2 regions of the Oceanobacillus picturae genome follow, and region 2 is predicted to be linked to the other one. Evidence: riboswitches for the same ligand, from Rfam matches in the RefSeq annotation. Region 2 holds a riboswitch; the other holds the start of a gene.
What was found. Region 2 has a riboswitch for S-adenosylmethionine ahead of BN988_RS10145 (SDR family NAD(P)-dependent oxidoreductase). Riboswitches for the same ligand answer to the same signal wherever they lie in the genome.

Region 1 (8,237 bases), on a different contig from region 2:
TTCGAATCCGCCCATCTCTCCTTGTTCTGGCGGCTCCTCTCCTTCAGCGAAATCTGGTTTTCCCTGTGGCATGTTCCCTTCTGAAAACTCCTGGCCATTAGGCATTGTTCCTTGCCCCTGACCACCAAATCCTCCTCCAAACTCGGTAGTTGGCTCTATCGTTTCCGGGCTGCCTCCTCCGGCAGTAATAGTATATTCACCGTCCACAATGGTTACAGTATTTTCCGATTGTATACCATCGCTTCCAGCATCAATGGTTAAGGAGCCACTTTCCAGTACCATATTGGCTTTATTTTCATCTGTATCATTAGAACTTTTCACTCCATCCCCACCAGCATCAATCGTAATGAATACATCATTCATTGCAAACAAATCACGCCCTACGATACCATCATCCTCTGCTGTAACCTCGATGGTAGCTTCTATTATTTTCAGGTCGTCTTTCCCTGTAATACCATCCTTATAATTACCATTCACAATTAAAGTTCCTGTCCCATTAATTGTTAAGTCATCCTTACTGTATATAGCCGCTTTTGGTTCATCTGTCTCTTCTTCATATACATATTCGGATGGATCTGTAATCGTGTTGCTCGTCCCTTCCTCAACAGAAATCACGGCTTTATCAGCCTGTTTGATAAAGATCGGAGCAGTTGATGTAGATTCTAATGAAACACCGTTAAGAATTAAACGAACGGTCCCTTCATCTTCAGCATCCACGATAACCTGGCTGTCTGTCGAACTTCCTTCTAAAACATAAGTTCCAGAGGTGTGAATTTCTACCGTATTGTTATTAATTAGGACACTATTATTATCTTCTATGTCAATGGATTGTTCATTAAAAGTTATGGTTGTGGCATCCTGCTCATCCCATTCGGTATACGTATCCTCTGTATCATAACTAACTAGTGATTGCACAGACTCTACTATTGCTACATTTTCATTCGATTTGCTACAGCCTGTAATCATAATAGCCATTCCTATAAGAAAAGGAAGGATAACCCTTCCTTTAATTAACCCTCTTCTCATGAGATCCCTCCTCTATTACGCAGTGAAATTACCATCATAGCTCAGCATCACTGCTGAACGGACACCATCAATTTGGGAAACAGTCGATGTTATTTGTGCATCGTTTTCTTTTACACGTATTTCATAGGTTACTTCTACTTCATCACCTTGCATGATTGATTTTGATTTCAGAACATATTTCTTCACTTTACTACTAATAATCTGCTCTACTTTCTCGCCAATATTATCTTTATCGAACTTCACAACTAATAAGTATGGATTTTCGACTCTAATCTTATTTGAGAATAATACAATTACGAATCCGATGGATACCGTACCTATTGCTGCTAATAAAATAAAACCTGCTCCGCTAAGGATCCCGGCAATAACAGACCAGAATAAGAACACTAAATCCATTGGATCTTTGATTGGTGTTCGGAAACGCACAATGGATAAGGCACCAACCATACCGAGTGATAACAGGACATTTTGACTAATCCCCATAATTACAAGTGCTGTCGCCATCGTCATTATCACGAGCGATATATTAAAGGTGTGTGAATAAATTACTCCTTTAAATGTTTTCTTGTAGATAGCGTAAATAAACAACCCGATTATGAACGCCATACCTAACCCTAATAATGAATCGGTAATAGAAAAAGATGCGGTATTCTCTATAAAACTAGATTTAAATATATCTGAAAAATTGGTTGAAGCAACTGTAAATAACATTTTTTTCTCTCCTCTTCTTAGCCATACATTCTGCTTAATTGGTATTTTGAATATGCTTCTTGTCTTGTATCTGATAACTGAAGCAAGTGTTTAATTACATCTGGTAAATAGTTATCATACTTCACTTCGAGAATGACGATATCTGCTTCTAATACATCCACCATCGGTAAATTGCTAGCGAACATGTTGGTGTTTTGCATGCTTGTCTGTATTTTCAAATCGAATGTGACCCGGACATTCCCATATGGGTATACATATGGCTCACGGATATAATCAACAACTGTCCTAGGCTTTAATTGATAGTACTGCATTTCAAAAAACAAATCTCTTATTAGTGAACGATCGTCTTCTTCCATCCAGGCAATTTCTGACTTTCTAATTTTCTCGAATTCACGCTTTGTGATCTGGCATTTTGATTTAAAGGTAAGATTATTCCTTTTACTTTTTCTTTCCAGATTAATGACCTCATCACACTTGCCATATATCCTCACGCGATATTTATCCCGATTTAAATAACCTTCCTTTTTTTCCTGCAAAACTTTATTGTCAAAGTTATCAAAGTAAGTAGAGCGAATCATATACTTTCCATTTGGCCCGGCATGTGGATCGCTCCTCATAAAGTGAGCCAATTTTTTTCTTAACACCTGGTATTCTGCAAGCGAAATAGCATGTTTTAATTCCTGTCTTCCTACTAACATCTTCCTGACTCCTTCCTGGTACATTTGCAATGTTAAACCAGTTAAATGTCAGTAAGATGTCAAGTGAATTTTTATTTAATAGACGTTGAATTCAATTAACAATCTATAAAATTACTTCTAAAATAATGCCTTTCCTTTGGAGAAAGATAGAGAAGGACTGAAAGGAAAATAAAAAATAGCTGGTATGACTCCGGTTTAATACGGAGTTCACACCAGCCCACAAGCTGTCTTCATTGTTATTCTGCTCTTGTATTCTACATAGTCACCGTTACGATTACCCCATTCATGTTATCTCCTGTAATCATATACTCATGATCCACGGGTAACTCAATCTGCTGATTTTCTCCATATGGATAATATGTAATAAAGTACTCTTTCCCTTCAAAACTAGCATAAAGTTCTTTTTTATCTTTTACATAATCATTCCACCGGGTAATTGTAGTGGATTAGGACGAGATTACCTTTATGGATGTCGTCCTCTTGAATTGTTTTTACATCGCTTCATTTGATTTCCCAATAAAACCTACCTCTTATTCAAAATGCATTTATGGAATTCGGATAATAATTATTATCAACTCAAAACCCCTTTTGGTAATCATAACCATAAAGGGGTTTTTATCGCAATTATGCTACTTAATAGGGCATTTGTTTCCTTGTCGGTGGATAGATTAAAAAGCAGTACCTAGTAATCTTTAATTTTGCATTTCTTTCCGAAAAGCATATAAGAACAATAGTGAAATGAATATGGCCCCGCCTATGATATTTCCAATACTTGCAGGGATCAAATTAAGTAATATATATTCGTGCCAAGCATAGTTGTCAGATGTAAAGATTCCTAAACTGAAATAGCCCATATTTGCCGCACTGTGTTGGAAATTACCGGCGACAAACAAAATGACAGGTAGAGCTGTGCCAAAGATTTTTCCGACCACGTCTCTAGCCGCGGTTGTTAAGAATGTTGCCATGCCAATAAGCCAATTGGCAAGAATTCCTGACAACACTACTTGAAACCAGCCTACCCAGCCATTTTCGACAAATTTCATTTTGTGAGACAGTAGTGTTTCAATCTCTTTTGAGAATTCAGGTGTCAAGGAGTTCGACATAATGACTAATAGAGCAACAAACAACGCACCTACAAGGTTTCCAATATAGGCCACAGCCCAAAATTTCACAAATTTATGTTTTTGCCAATATGACCTTTGTAAATACGATGTTGGTAAAAGGACGTTTACTTCAGTAAACAATACAGATTGTGACATAAATACCATAAGATATCCTGCTGTAAAACCGAGACCCTGCAGAATATAAGTCAGCCCTTTCGCATCAACACCGATGGCAAGCAGTATAGAAAAAACAGCACCAAAGGTCATAAACGACCCTGCCTTTAAAGAGAGGACGAATCGAGAAGGTGTATTTGTATCAAGGTGTTCTTTTCCTTTATCACTAAACGATTGCATAATCTGAGTAGGAAATAAAAATTGTCTTTCTGGAATCTCTTGCGTATTACTTGTCTGATTTGACGATTCCTGATTACCATTATCCGCCATCAATATCCTCCTATTTGTATAAGTTCTATGTTGAAGCTTAGAGTTATGTAACCCACTACTTTAGTAGGTACCCGAATGATGAAGTGTTCAAGCTATTTTTGGAATGCCTTTATTTATAAATATCTTAAAACCTTCTTGACATTTTGATAATACCGCTGTAGTATATTGACTAATCAAAAAATTTCATATGATTTTTCTTATCCAGAGAGGTGGAGGGACTGGCCCATTGAAACCTCAGCAACAGACATTTGTACTGTGCTAATTCCAGAAGCGTTAAGCTTGGAGATAAGAAGAGAAAATTATTACGTATCCAACCCTCTTCTTATTTGTTAAGAAGGGGGTTTTTTGTTGGTTACATAAAATAGATTCGTTTATTACTAGTTTAATTGATTGGATTTATAAAAAATAAAACGAAAGTAGGGATTTAACATGTCAATTACCTTAACAAAAGCTCCTTTTAAAGCGGATCAAGTAGGAAGTTTATTAAGACCGAAAAGCATTCATCAAGCAAGAAAGGAATTTAAAGAAGGAAAAATTTCTGCAACACAATTGCGTGAGGTCGAAACCAAGGAAATTAAGCGTATTGTCGATAAGCAGATTGAAATTGGCTTGAATGCAGTGACAGATGGTGAGTTTAGACGCAGATTCTGGCACACTGATTTCTTAGAGCATCTAAATGGGATAGAAGGATATGTTCCAGACGTAGGCTATGTTTTTAATGGAAATGAGGAGACAGAAAGATATAATGTCCGAAATACAGGGAAGGTTTCCTTTAATCCCGATCACCCTTTCATTCAAGATTTCATTGAATTTAACGAAATTGTTGCTGGGCGTGCAGTTGCCAAACAAACAATCCCTAGCCCTAATCAACTCTTCAATCAAGGGATAATTAACGAAGACATTTACCCTGACATTGATGAATATGCCAATGATGTTATTCAAACATACCGTGATGCATTACACGCTTTTTATGAAGCTGGGGTTCGCTATCTACAGTTCGATGATGTTTATATTGCTGGCCTTTCATCACCGGATATTCCGTTTAACGAGGGCAAATATTCAAGGGAAAGACTAATTAATTTGGCATTACGCGTTGTTAATGAGGTATTGGATGGAAAACCAGATGATTTAGTTGTGACGACACACTTATGTCGTGGAAACTATCGTTCCAATTGGGCATTCGAAGGGAGTTACGACTTAATCGCATCTACTTTGTTTGCCAAAGAGAAAGTGGATGGATTCTTCTTGGAATATGATGATGAGCGTTCCGGTGATTTCAAACCGCTAAAACATATCCCTGCTGGCGGAGCCCAGGTTATTCTTGGTGTGATCACATCGAAAAATGGGGAGCTAGAGGACAAAGAAGCAATTAAAGCTCGGATTAAGGAGGCATCCCAATATGTTCCGCTCGATCAACTATGCTTAAGCACACAATGTGGATTCGCCTCAACCCACCACGGCAATAAATTAACGGAAGAAGACCAGTGGAATAAATTAAAATTTATTGTTGAGATCGGGAAAGAGATTTGGGGGTAAAGTGAAACTTCAATCAGTGGGGGGTTTTCATTCTTCTCCCACTGATTGTTAGTTGAACGAATCGGGTTGTTAGCGTCCGTTTACTCCCGCTTAAACATCTCCGTTTTACTATATGTTTTGAAGTGGGAGTCTTACGGACGGTTGCACTGCGATAAAAACTTCAAGAAGAGGAATGTAACAATTCCTCTCCCTTTTACATTTAGGCTAAGTTCAGTATGAGCAAAGCGTAAACGCGTTATAAGGATCTTTTTCCCTTGCTAAAAGTCCTTCATTTATTTGCTGAAAGGATCGATTACATGACAAAAAGACACATCGAGACACAACTGGTGCAGCTGGGTAATCATAGCGACAAAAAAACTGGTGCCGTAAACCCGCCAATTTATTTATCAACAGCTTACCAACACCAAGGGCTTAACATGACCACTGGGTACGACTACACCAGGACAAAAAATCCAACTCGATCCATTCTTGAGGAAGGGATTGCAAACTTGGAAGCAGGAGATAGCGGGTATGCCTGCAGTTCGGGAATGGCTGCCATTCAACTAGTCTTATCCCTTTTCCGCTCAGGAGATGAGATTATTGCGCCAGAGGATCTATATGGAGGAACCTATCGTTTACTTCAGCATTATGCCCATACCTATAATATCCGAACTACTTATGTCGCATTTAACAATTATGATGAAACGGAACAAGTAGTTACAGAGAATACCAAGGCGTTATTTATCGAAACGCCAACAAACCCATTAATGCAGAAAATTGATATTCAACAATATGCGACTCTTGCCAAGAAACACAACCTCTTATTAATAGTAGATAATACGTTCTTAACTCCTTATCTACAACGTCCACTGGAATTGGGTGCTGACATTGTTATCCACAGTGCAACCAAATACATTGGCGGACACAACGACGTACTAGCTGGCTTGGTTGTTGCAAACGGAACTACGATTTGTGAAAAATTGTCCGCGTTACATAATGCTTCTGGCGCTATCTTGTCTCCTTTTGATTCATGGTTATTGATCAGGGGTTTAAAAACCCTTGCTTTAAGAATGAGACAACATGAGGAAAATGCAAAGAAAGTTGCTGCGTATTTAGCAAATGAACCGTCGGTAACGGATGTACTTTACCCTGGTTATGGGGGGATGCTTTCTTTTCGCTTAAAAGAAAGTAAATGGATTGGAGCATTTTTGGAAAATCTGCAGTTAATCACCTTCGCCGAAAGTCTAGGAGGAATCGAAAGCTTTATAACCTATCCCGCCACACAAACTCACGCTGACATTCCAGTTGAAGAACGAACACGTCGAGGTATTTGTGATCGGTTGTTACGATTTTCAGTGGGGATTGAAGAAGCGGAAGATATTATTGGAGACCTGAGGCATGTGTTTTCAATATTGGAGGAGTAGATGTATCAAAAATTGATGAAGGTTCAACTTGATTGAGTTTAGTAATTGAGCCCCCTTAGGGCATAGCTTATATCTATCTGTCTAACTTGTGTAGCTTGTCTAGGGGGACGTTGAAACAAATGCTCTTCCCTTTACCCATATTTCTTCTGGTGTTCTTTTTTTAATTTTAGATAATCCTTGTCCTCTCGCGCTATCTTCCATTTCCGCTGAAAAATGGCGGCCGATTCCGCCTTCTCTGGGTCAATTTGTCTCTTGTTAATCTTGCCGTTGTCATCATATTTCTTCCCGCCTTTGTAATTCGTGTACCGGCGGGCTCGTGTATACCCCATTTGAAGAAATTTCCTTGCCATATCCATACCGATTAAATCTTCTTTATCCTTATAATCAAGAAACATTTGATAGATTTTATCGGAGGACTCTTTCGCAATCTCAGGTGTTTTGAACCGCCAATGCTTTAATATTTCACTCTTATAAGGCTCCACCAGCAGCACACCTTGTTCTCCCCTACCAACCCTGTACAGTTCGGGATTCTTGCGAAAATCTATATTATCGAAGTCCAAATCATAGTTGAAAGCCATATATGTCACCCTTTTTTAATAAAGGTGTACCCTTGGATATCTTTTTGTATGCATACACCATAATAATAAAGGCTCGATAGTTAAGACTCTGGACTAAGAACGATTTAACAGTCTAATAGATGAGGGGAATTTCCTCATTCCTTATTTTTCTACATTCTAAGTCAAATGTTTATAGCAAAACACTAATGACATTTCAAATGTGAAAAACAAAAGGCGCTAACTTGGAAGTTAGCGCCTTTTGTATTACTTCGTATATTGTTGCTTTTCATCAATCTTTTGTTCTCTAGCTAGTTCACGGCTTACTAATGGCGCTGTCCAAAATGTAGTTAACATGAGTAAAGAAACCGGAACAGCAGTAACCACAATGAATGATTGTAATGACCCAACACTATCTTCTCCAAGCGTAATAAGAACCGTAGCGACAAGCCCCATGAGAATTGCCCAAACTACACGTAAATATTTTGCTGGATCTCCATGACCAGTAATTGCCATCGATATGGTTAATGACATGGAATCTGTTGTCGTTAGTACAAAAACGATAGTTGCCAAGAGAAACAAGAAACCGAAAATTGTACCGAAGGGCAGTTGTTCTGCAATTGCAATCATTGCTGCTGGAGGTCCAGCACTATTTAAAGCATCAGAGACAGAGCCAGGGTTTTTCATTTCCGAAAAGATTCCTGTTCCCCCAACAACGGTAAACCAAAATGTTGTGACCACTGGAGCGATTACTGCAACAGC
Region 2 (8,237 bases):
ACAGCCTCGATGTACCCAGCCCATTCGTACAAACAATAAGCATTCTCTTCCTAGTTTGTTCAAGCATCACCCCTTCCTTACGAAGCCATCCTCCAAAGTGAATCGTAATATATGCAATTTCATTTTCACTAATGGGTTCACCAATCAAATCTTCAAAATGATGGACTACTTTCTTTGTTAGATGGAAGACCTCAAAATAATTTTGGCTAACCGAATCCCGTAAAACATTTTCTACTTCAATTCCGTATTTAATCCTGTAGTACGCAGGCTTTAAGTGTAGTAGCAAATTCTGGATCATCTGCTCTGGTTCTTGGAATTCAATTGCAGCATGTAACTGAAAAGAGGAGACCATCTTTTCTACCACCTGAAGAAGTGCTTTCATCTCCTCACTTTCCATTTGTGGCCTAAAATTATAGTTAACCTTTGCACTAAGGAGGTACTTGGCAAAATAATAAATTTCATCAGACGGCATTTCCGTTTTTAACGAGTCGGATAAGCGGTTACAAAGGGACTTAACGCCTGTGTATTCATCAGTTGTTTTTATTACTTCCTTCTCAACTACATCTACCTCAACAAATTTCCCTTGCTCTATTCGCTTTAAGAAAAAGTGAAACCAAACGACAATATTATTAAAAACTTCATCAGTAAACTCCACCCTAAAACGCTGCTCATGCTTCTGTAATAATTGCCTTAGTAGATGCACCAATGAGAGATCAAAGCTTAAATATGGTCTAAAAGCCTGGTCTTCTATGTTGATAGAAGAATTTTGTAGATTACACAAAATGCTGTACCAGCTTTCTTTTGGTGTAACCAAAGATAGATAATAGATCAACAGCCTTCTGATATCGTTTTCATTTCCTTTTATCGAGTACCCAGTCTTACGATCAGAATAAAAATATAACTGGTTCGTTTTCATTTCTTCTTTAAGCTTCTTAATATCATCTAGGACTGTATTTCGACTTACTTCAAAAATTTGTCTGATATCCTCTAAAAAGTAAGCCTTTTTCTCCCCAACAACATGTATATAAATCCAAGCCCTTCTTTCTACAGGAGAGAATTCGTAGTACGTCGCTCTTGATGAAGAATGTTTGGCAGTAATATCTTTTTTAGTTTGTTCATCGATATATATGCCTTGCCCTCTCACTTGCTTGACCTCTTCTAATTGATGGTCATTAAGCCAATTATTTATTTTGTCAAGGTCACTATAAATCGTGCGCCGTGATACATTTAACAAGGTTGCAAGTTCTTGGATGGTAATGTATGAATCTTGAATCAGTAACTGATTTAATACTGCCATACTACGTTGATCCATCTTTATCCCCCTAATCAATAGTTCATAAGTAGTATGTTCTATACCTATATTTTATTAAAATATAGCCTACATAATAAGACCAAATGAACCACATCGTATTGTGCAAAGTTGTACTGAAGGTCGAGTAACCTAATGAATCTGTCGAGTAATATAAAGTGAAACTTATATCAGTAGGAGTTTTACATACGGTTCCACCGTAAATTGGAACCGTATGGCAAATAGGCTATTTCCTCATTCCATAGATTAAGTAATATACAATACTAATTATATTTGATTAATTGAATTCAAAATGTGATCTTTTTATGAAATGGTATGAAAAAGGGCAATCAAACCGATATTTATCACCCTAAACATGTCGAGTATTTAAAATATTTCTTTGCTATCATATAAAGTGAAACTTCAATCAGTGGGGATTATCGTTCTTCCCCAATGATTGTTAGTTGAACGAATCGGGATGTTAGCGTCCGTTTTACTCCCCCTCCATGTTTTGGAGTTGGAGTCTTACGGACGGTGGCACCGGGATTAACAGAAAGGAGGGATAACGTGTTAAAGGAATTAAACCAAGTCATTGAATATATTGAAGAACGGTTAACGGATGATTTGTCGCTTGAAACTATTTCTGAATATGCCGGGGTTTCCGATTATCACTTTAGAAAAATATTTTTTTACCTATCCGGAATGACACTAAATGAATATATAAAAAACAGAAGACTATCAGAGGCAAATAAGGACTTGTTGCGAGGAGAAAAAGTAACAGATGTTGCTTTCAAATATGGATATCAGTCAGTGGACGGCTTTAGCAGAGCATTTAAAAAATGGAACGGTTTTCTACCCTCAGAAGTAATGAAAAGAGGAGTAAGCAAAACGTTTCCGAAGTTCACATTTGTCATAACAGTACAAGGAGGAACTACAATGGAATTTAGAATAGAAGATAAGCCAACATTTAATTTAGTTGGTGTAAGTAAACGTGTGCCAATGCAATTCGAAGGAGTGAATAACGCGATTGTCGAGCTTGCGAAGAATATAACAGATGAACAAAAAGAGGAAATGCATTCTCTGCAAAATTTAGAACCATATGAGATCGTGAATGCTTCCTATGATGCAGATGCTCAATTTCTGAAAGAGGAAGGCGATTTAACGCACTTGATCGGTGTATTAACAACGGAAGATAACGTCAGTGGTCAATTAGATAAAGTAACCGTGGATGCCTGTACATGGGCGATCTTTCCTAATGAAGGTCCATTCCCATCAACACTGCAAGAAACCATGGCAAAGACCTATTCAGAATGGCTCCCCTCTTCCGATTATGAAGTGATCCCTGCCCCTACCTTTTCGTTTACTAAAATGGATGAACAGAAAGCGGATTATGCCTATAGTGAAGTCTGGATTCCAGTGAGGAAAAGATAAATACGAGGACTTATAATGAATGAAGAGCAACGCTGACTAAGGGGCGTTGCTCTTCTTATAAAAATCCTCCCCCCTCTTTAATGACCACAAACCCAAAACATCACCTCTCTATTTCTTAATTATCAAAAAAATCACTTGACGGTAATTTCATTTTACTGTATCTTTAATCTACAAATTACATATCACGAATTTTCTTATCCAGAGAGGTGGAGGGACTGGCCCTACGATACCTCGGCAGCAGCTCTTTTAGAGTAATGTGCCAATTCCAGAAGCGTAACGCTTGAAGATAAGAAGAGTATTTTAACGTTGACGTTTAAGGTCTCTTCTTGCTATAGAAGAGGCCTTTTTTGTTTGCATTTTACTTTCGCAAACTAAATGTACAGCAGGGCAACAGGAAAGGAGTATGTTTTTTATGTATACGATGGATTTAACCAATAAAGTGGCCATTGTCACGGGTGGTGCACATGGTATTGGAAAGGCGATTGTGGAGGCATTTTTAGATTGCGGGGCAAAAGTTGCGGTTGTAGATATGGCTGAGACACATGATGAAACAACAGCTAATACGTTTCATGTTCAGGCCGATGTGTCCAATCCGGAGCAAGTAACCACGGTGGTTGCTTCGGTTATTGATCATTTCGGCAGAGTAGACATTTTAGTCAATAATGCGGGGATTTCCACGATGGACTATTTTGTTGATATAAAAGAGCAAGACTGGGATAAAACAATCGATGTGAATGCTAAAGGGGTCTACCTTTGCATGCAATCTGTTGCGAAACAACTACAAGCTCAAGGCCAAGGTGGAAAAATCATTAACATTGCCTCACAAGCTGGGAAAAACGGCTACCAACTAATGGGTAGTTATGTTGCTTCAAAACACGCGGTACTAGGGATGACAAAAGTGGCTGCACTAGAACTAGCCAAAGACAATATTAATGTGAATGCCGTTTGCCCAGGAATCGTGGAAACAACGATGAAACAATCAGAAAGAGTGATTGGCGGCCACCTACGCGGTCTTCAAGCTGAAGATATTAAACATGAAGATAATTCACAAGTTCCCTTGGGTAGAACTGCTGTACCATCTGACATCGCGAATGTCGTTGTTTTTCTTGCATCCACCTACTCCGATTACATGACTGGCCAAGGAATCAATGTTACGGGTGGGATGACCATGAACTAATCTCTTGTTACATGCTTACCCACTAAAAAATCAAAATGAAGGAGGATATTTTGATGGCTAATGCGAAAAAAGGAAATGCACTTGCACTACTTCCGTTACTTATCTTTGTATTACTATTTATTGGCACTGGCGTTATTTCTGGAGACTTCTCCAATATGCCATTAAACGTTGCGATTATTATTGCGGCGGCTTTTGCTCTCGCCATGAACCGAAAAGAAAAGCTATCTAGCAAGATTGATATCTTTACGAAAGGCGCAGGACATCCGAATATTATCTTAATGGCGGTAATTTTTGTAATGGCCGGGGCATTCGCTCAAACAGCTAGGGACATGGGGGCTGTAGATTCCACCGTAAACTTGGGATTATCCGTTATTCCTCCTAATCTATTAATGGTTGGACTCTTTATTGTAGGATGCTTCATCTCTGTATCAATGGGAACATCCATGGGTACCGTGGCCGCGCTAGCACCAATTGGCATTGGGATCGCGGAGCAAACAGGCATACCAATAGCGCTTGCGATGGGAACGGTTATAGGTGGCGCAATGTTTGGTGATAATCTATCCATGATTTCCGATACCACCATCGCAGCTGTCCGGACCCAGAAAACAAAAATGAGTGATAAATTTAAAACCAACTTTTTCATTGTTCTACCTGGCGCAATTGTAACCGCGATTCTTTTATGGATCGTGACCGCTGGAGCCGAAATCGATACCATTGGCGATTACGCGTTTGATTTCGTGAAGGTTTTACCTTATATAGCGGTACTCATTGCCGCCTTAGCTGGCGTTAATGTCTTAGTCGTATTAATTGGCGGCATCGTTTTCGCTGGGATTATTGGCTTAATAGATGGTTCATATACGTTATCTAGTTTCATTCAAGCTATTTCACAGGGAATCATGAATATGGAAGATATTGCAATTGTTGCCCTATTAATTGGTGGGATGATTGGAATTATCCAGCATAACGGCGGGATTCAGTGGTTATTAAACTTTATAACGCGTAGAATTAAAACGAAAAAAGGTGCGGAGCTTGGGATTGCAGGTTTAGTAAGTGCAACCGACATTGCAACGGCCAACAACACCATTTCCATTATTGTAACAGGTCCATTAGCAAAAAATATTTCCGATGAATACGATATTGATCCTAGAAAATCAGCCAGTATTCTCGACATATTTGCTGGCGGATGGCAAGGTATCGTTCCATACGGTGGGCAAATGCTTGCAGCTGCAGGTTTAGCAGCTATCTCACCAATTAGCATCTTGCCGTATTCCTTCTACCCGATTGCCATCATCCTATGTGGAATTATTGCCATTCTCATTGGCTTCCCTAAACACAAGGGAAAGAAAGCCGCTAAGGGAAGTAAAAAAACAGCTTAACGAAACATCTAATCTGGTAAAAAGCATATAAATCTAGAAAAATATACTATTAGGAGTGGAATACATGGTTAAAAAAATGAACGTTGAAAGCTTTAATCTTGATCATACAAAAGTGAGAGCACCTTATATTCGTCTTGCCGGGACTACTACTGGGGCAAACGGCGACGTTGTTCACAAGTACGACCTCCGTCTCAAACAACCAAATCAGGAGTATATGGAAATGCCTGCACTCCATTCATTAGAACATTTAATGGCTGAAAATATCCGCAATCATCACAGTAGTGTCATTGATTTAGGTCCAATGGGTTGTCAAACAGGCTTTTACTTATCAGTTATTAATCATGATAATTATGACGAGGTATTAGAGGCTGTGGAAGCAACGTTAAAAGATATCTTAGAAGCAACAGAAGTTCCTGCCTGTAATGAAGTGCAATGTGGTTGGGCAGCAAGCCATAGCCTAGAAGGTGCAAAAGCACTAGCAGAAGATTTTCTTGCTAAACGATCAGAATGGGCTTTTGTATTTGGTGAAGAATAAGAATGGAAAAGGTGAACAGTTGACTGGGCTGTTCACCTTTTTAATAACCGAAAATGCATTATACTAACGAAAAAATCTCTGTCATTAGACCAGAAAAAGACTAATTTCTCAGGGTTTTTATTGACAATGATAATAAGCAAATGTATAGTGTATGTAATATTAAGGAAAGGAGGGTTATTAAAAATGATGCCATCAGGAAGATTACGCCAGCAAACTTTGAACAATAGGTAACTTAATATGTTCAAAGGCTCTGTTTTCATAAAACAGAGTAAACGGGAGTAGTCTGCACATTTTTAATAATCTTCGACGGAGAAGTATACACTTTTGACGTGAAGAAAGGCAGATATTCATCTGTCTTTTTTTCGTATGTTTTTTCGCACTTACGAAGGAAGACGTCTATTTTGCTATACCTCGTTTACTCTTTACCACAGACAGTAGCTTGTCTGTGGTTTTTTTATGATTACATCCCTTTAAATTCCATAAAAAAAGGGAGTGTAATAATGCAAAAACTAGTTTTGGAATTGAAAGATATAGAAGTTTCATTTTTGGACCGAACCATTCTCACGATTCATAACCTGAAAGTCCATCAGTTTGATCGAATTGGTGTCGTTGGGAAAAACGGCAGTGGAAAAAGCACATTATTACAGCTTTTACACCAAGATCTCGAACCTAATAAAGGACATGTAAACCGTTTGATTGATTTTGAGTATTTTAAACAAACCGAGTTCCCTACTTATCAAGCATCTGATTTTAAATTACTTGGCCAATTAAACGTACCAGATCGTCATGCCAAACAAATGAGTGGTGGAGAACAAACTCGGTTGAAGCTAGCTCAGCTATTTTCTACTTATCATGAAGGGCTACTAATTGACGAACCGACTACTCACCTTGATACAAATGGCGTTGATTTTCTTATCAAGGAATTAATGTACTACTATGGAGCTCTTATTTTAGTTAGTCACGACCGTTTCCTACATGATCAGCTCGTGACAAAGATCTGGGAGATAAATGAGGGCGAGATTATCGAATATACAGGTAATTATTCTGATTATGAACAACAAAAGGAACTTGAACGTATCCAACAACAAGAACGACATAAAAAATATGTAAAGGAAAAACAAAGGCTGTTATCTGCTGCAGATGAAAAAATGAAAAAGGCAAAGAAAATTACACAAGCAAACCAGTCTATGTCAAAAAAAGAAGGAAATACACCTGCAAACCGCATGTATATGACTAAACAAAAAGATACTAGTCAAAAATCGGTTCAACGAGCGGCAAAAGCATTAGAAAAACGAGTTGAACAATTAGAAGAGGTGGAAGCGATAGAACCTGAAAAGACAATTCGCTTTCATCAACCAAAACTACTTCAATTGCATAATAAGTTTCCGATCATGGCAGACCAACTTACCATTAAAATGGAGGATAAATTACTGTTTGACAATGCAAGATTTCAGTTTCCGTTGGGTAAAAACATTGCCATTACTGGCACAAATGGTTCTGGAAAGTCAACGTTATTAAACCATATCCTTCATGATGGAGAAGGCATTACCTTTTCTCCCAAAGTCAGTTTTGGTGTGTATCAACAGCTTGATTATCAATTTAGTAATGATAAAACGGTTTTAGAATTAATGAAAGAAAACAGCCATTACGAAGAAAGTAAAATCCGAGCTGTTTTACATGCGATGAACTTTACAGGAAACGATCTAAAAAAAGAAACCTCTCAGTTAAGTGGAGGAGAGGCTATAAGATTAAAGCTTTGCCAACTTTTTCTGGGTTCTTATAATGTGCTCCTATTAGACGAACCAACAAACTTTTTAGATATTCATAGCATGAAAGCACTCGAGACGTTTCTGCTTAATTATGAAGGAACCGTTTTATTGGTTAGCCATGATCGTGAGTTTGTTAAACGGGTGGCAGATCATAGGTACGATATACAAGAAAAAAGCATCAAACAAATTTATTAGCATGAATATTTGGAGGAATAAACATGAATAAACTAAAACTTAAACAATTAGCAACGAGTAAAGGATTGGATATCGTCGAAAGCAGTATCATCATCAATGAATCTGGCGTTGACTTTCAAGTAGCCCAGGCCAAAGATCAACATGGCGAGAAATGGATTTTGCGAATTCCACGTAGACCTGAGTCAATGAGACATGCACGACAAGAGAAAAAAGCTCTAGATATCATTCACCACCATGCAAGCTTCCAAGTTCCGAATTGGTCTATCTTCTCTGGAGACTTAATTGCTTATAAGCAACTAAGCGGAATTCCTACGGCTACAATTGACGTGGAGCAACTGAATTACGTTTGGAGTTTTAATGAATCCAATGTGCCATCTGCGTATTATCATTCTTTAGGAAAAGCCCTAGCAGATTTACACTCATTACCTCCCAAAGAGTTCAAACATATTGGGCTTGAAATTCTTCG

Region 1: it holds a riboswitch for S-adenosylmethionine, as region 2 does, so the genes downstream of both, BN988_RS12915 (5-methyltetrahydropteroyltriglutamate--homocysteine S-methyltransferase) here and BN988_RS10145 (SDR family NAD(P)-dependent oxidoreductase) in region 2, are expected to answer to the same signal.

The regions. Positions count from the first base shown of each region.
Region 1 is NZ_CCAX010000002.1:357,999-366,235, reverse strand. It holds gene BN988_RS12935 (carbohydrate-binding domain-containing protein) at 1-1,026, opposite strand, end outside; gene BN988_RS12930 (DUF4956 domain-containing protein) at 1,042-1,737, opposite strand; gene BN988_RS12925 (polyphosphate polymerase domain-containing protein) at 1,755-2,435, opposite strand; gene BN988_RS12920 (formate/nitrite transporter family protein) at 3,128-3,982, opposite strand; SAM riboswitch class I at 4,177-4,274, shown strand; gene BN988_RS12915 (5-methyltetrahydropteroyltriglutamate--homocysteine S-methyltransferase) at 4,412-5,518, shown strand; gene BN988_RS12910 (methionine biosynthesis PLP-dependent protein) at 5,815-6,921, shown strand; gene BN988_RS12905 (DUF4385 domain-containing protein) at 7,053-7,499, opposite strand; gene BN988_RS12900 (BCCT family transporter) at 7,743-8,237, opposite strand, start outside.
Region 2 is NZ_CCAX010000001.1:2,020,795-2,029,031, forward strand. It holds gene BN988_RS10135 (BglG family transcription antiterminator) at 1-1,312, opposite strand, end outside; gene BN988_RS10140 (AraC family transcriptional regulator) at 1,856-2,719, shown strand; SAM riboswitch class I at 2,911-3,012, shown strand; gene BN988_RS10145 (SDR family NAD(P)-dependent oxidoreductase) at 3,132-3,896, shown strand; gene BN988_RS10150 (Na+/H+ antiporter NhaC family protein) at 3,950-5,272, shown strand; gene BN988_RS10155 (S-ribosylhomocysteine lyase) at 5,337-5,807, shown strand; gene BN988_RS10160 (Msr family ABC-F type ribosomal protection protein) at 6,308-7,771, shown strand; gene BN988_RS10165 (macrolide 2'-phosphotransferase) at 7,795-8,237, shown strand, end outside.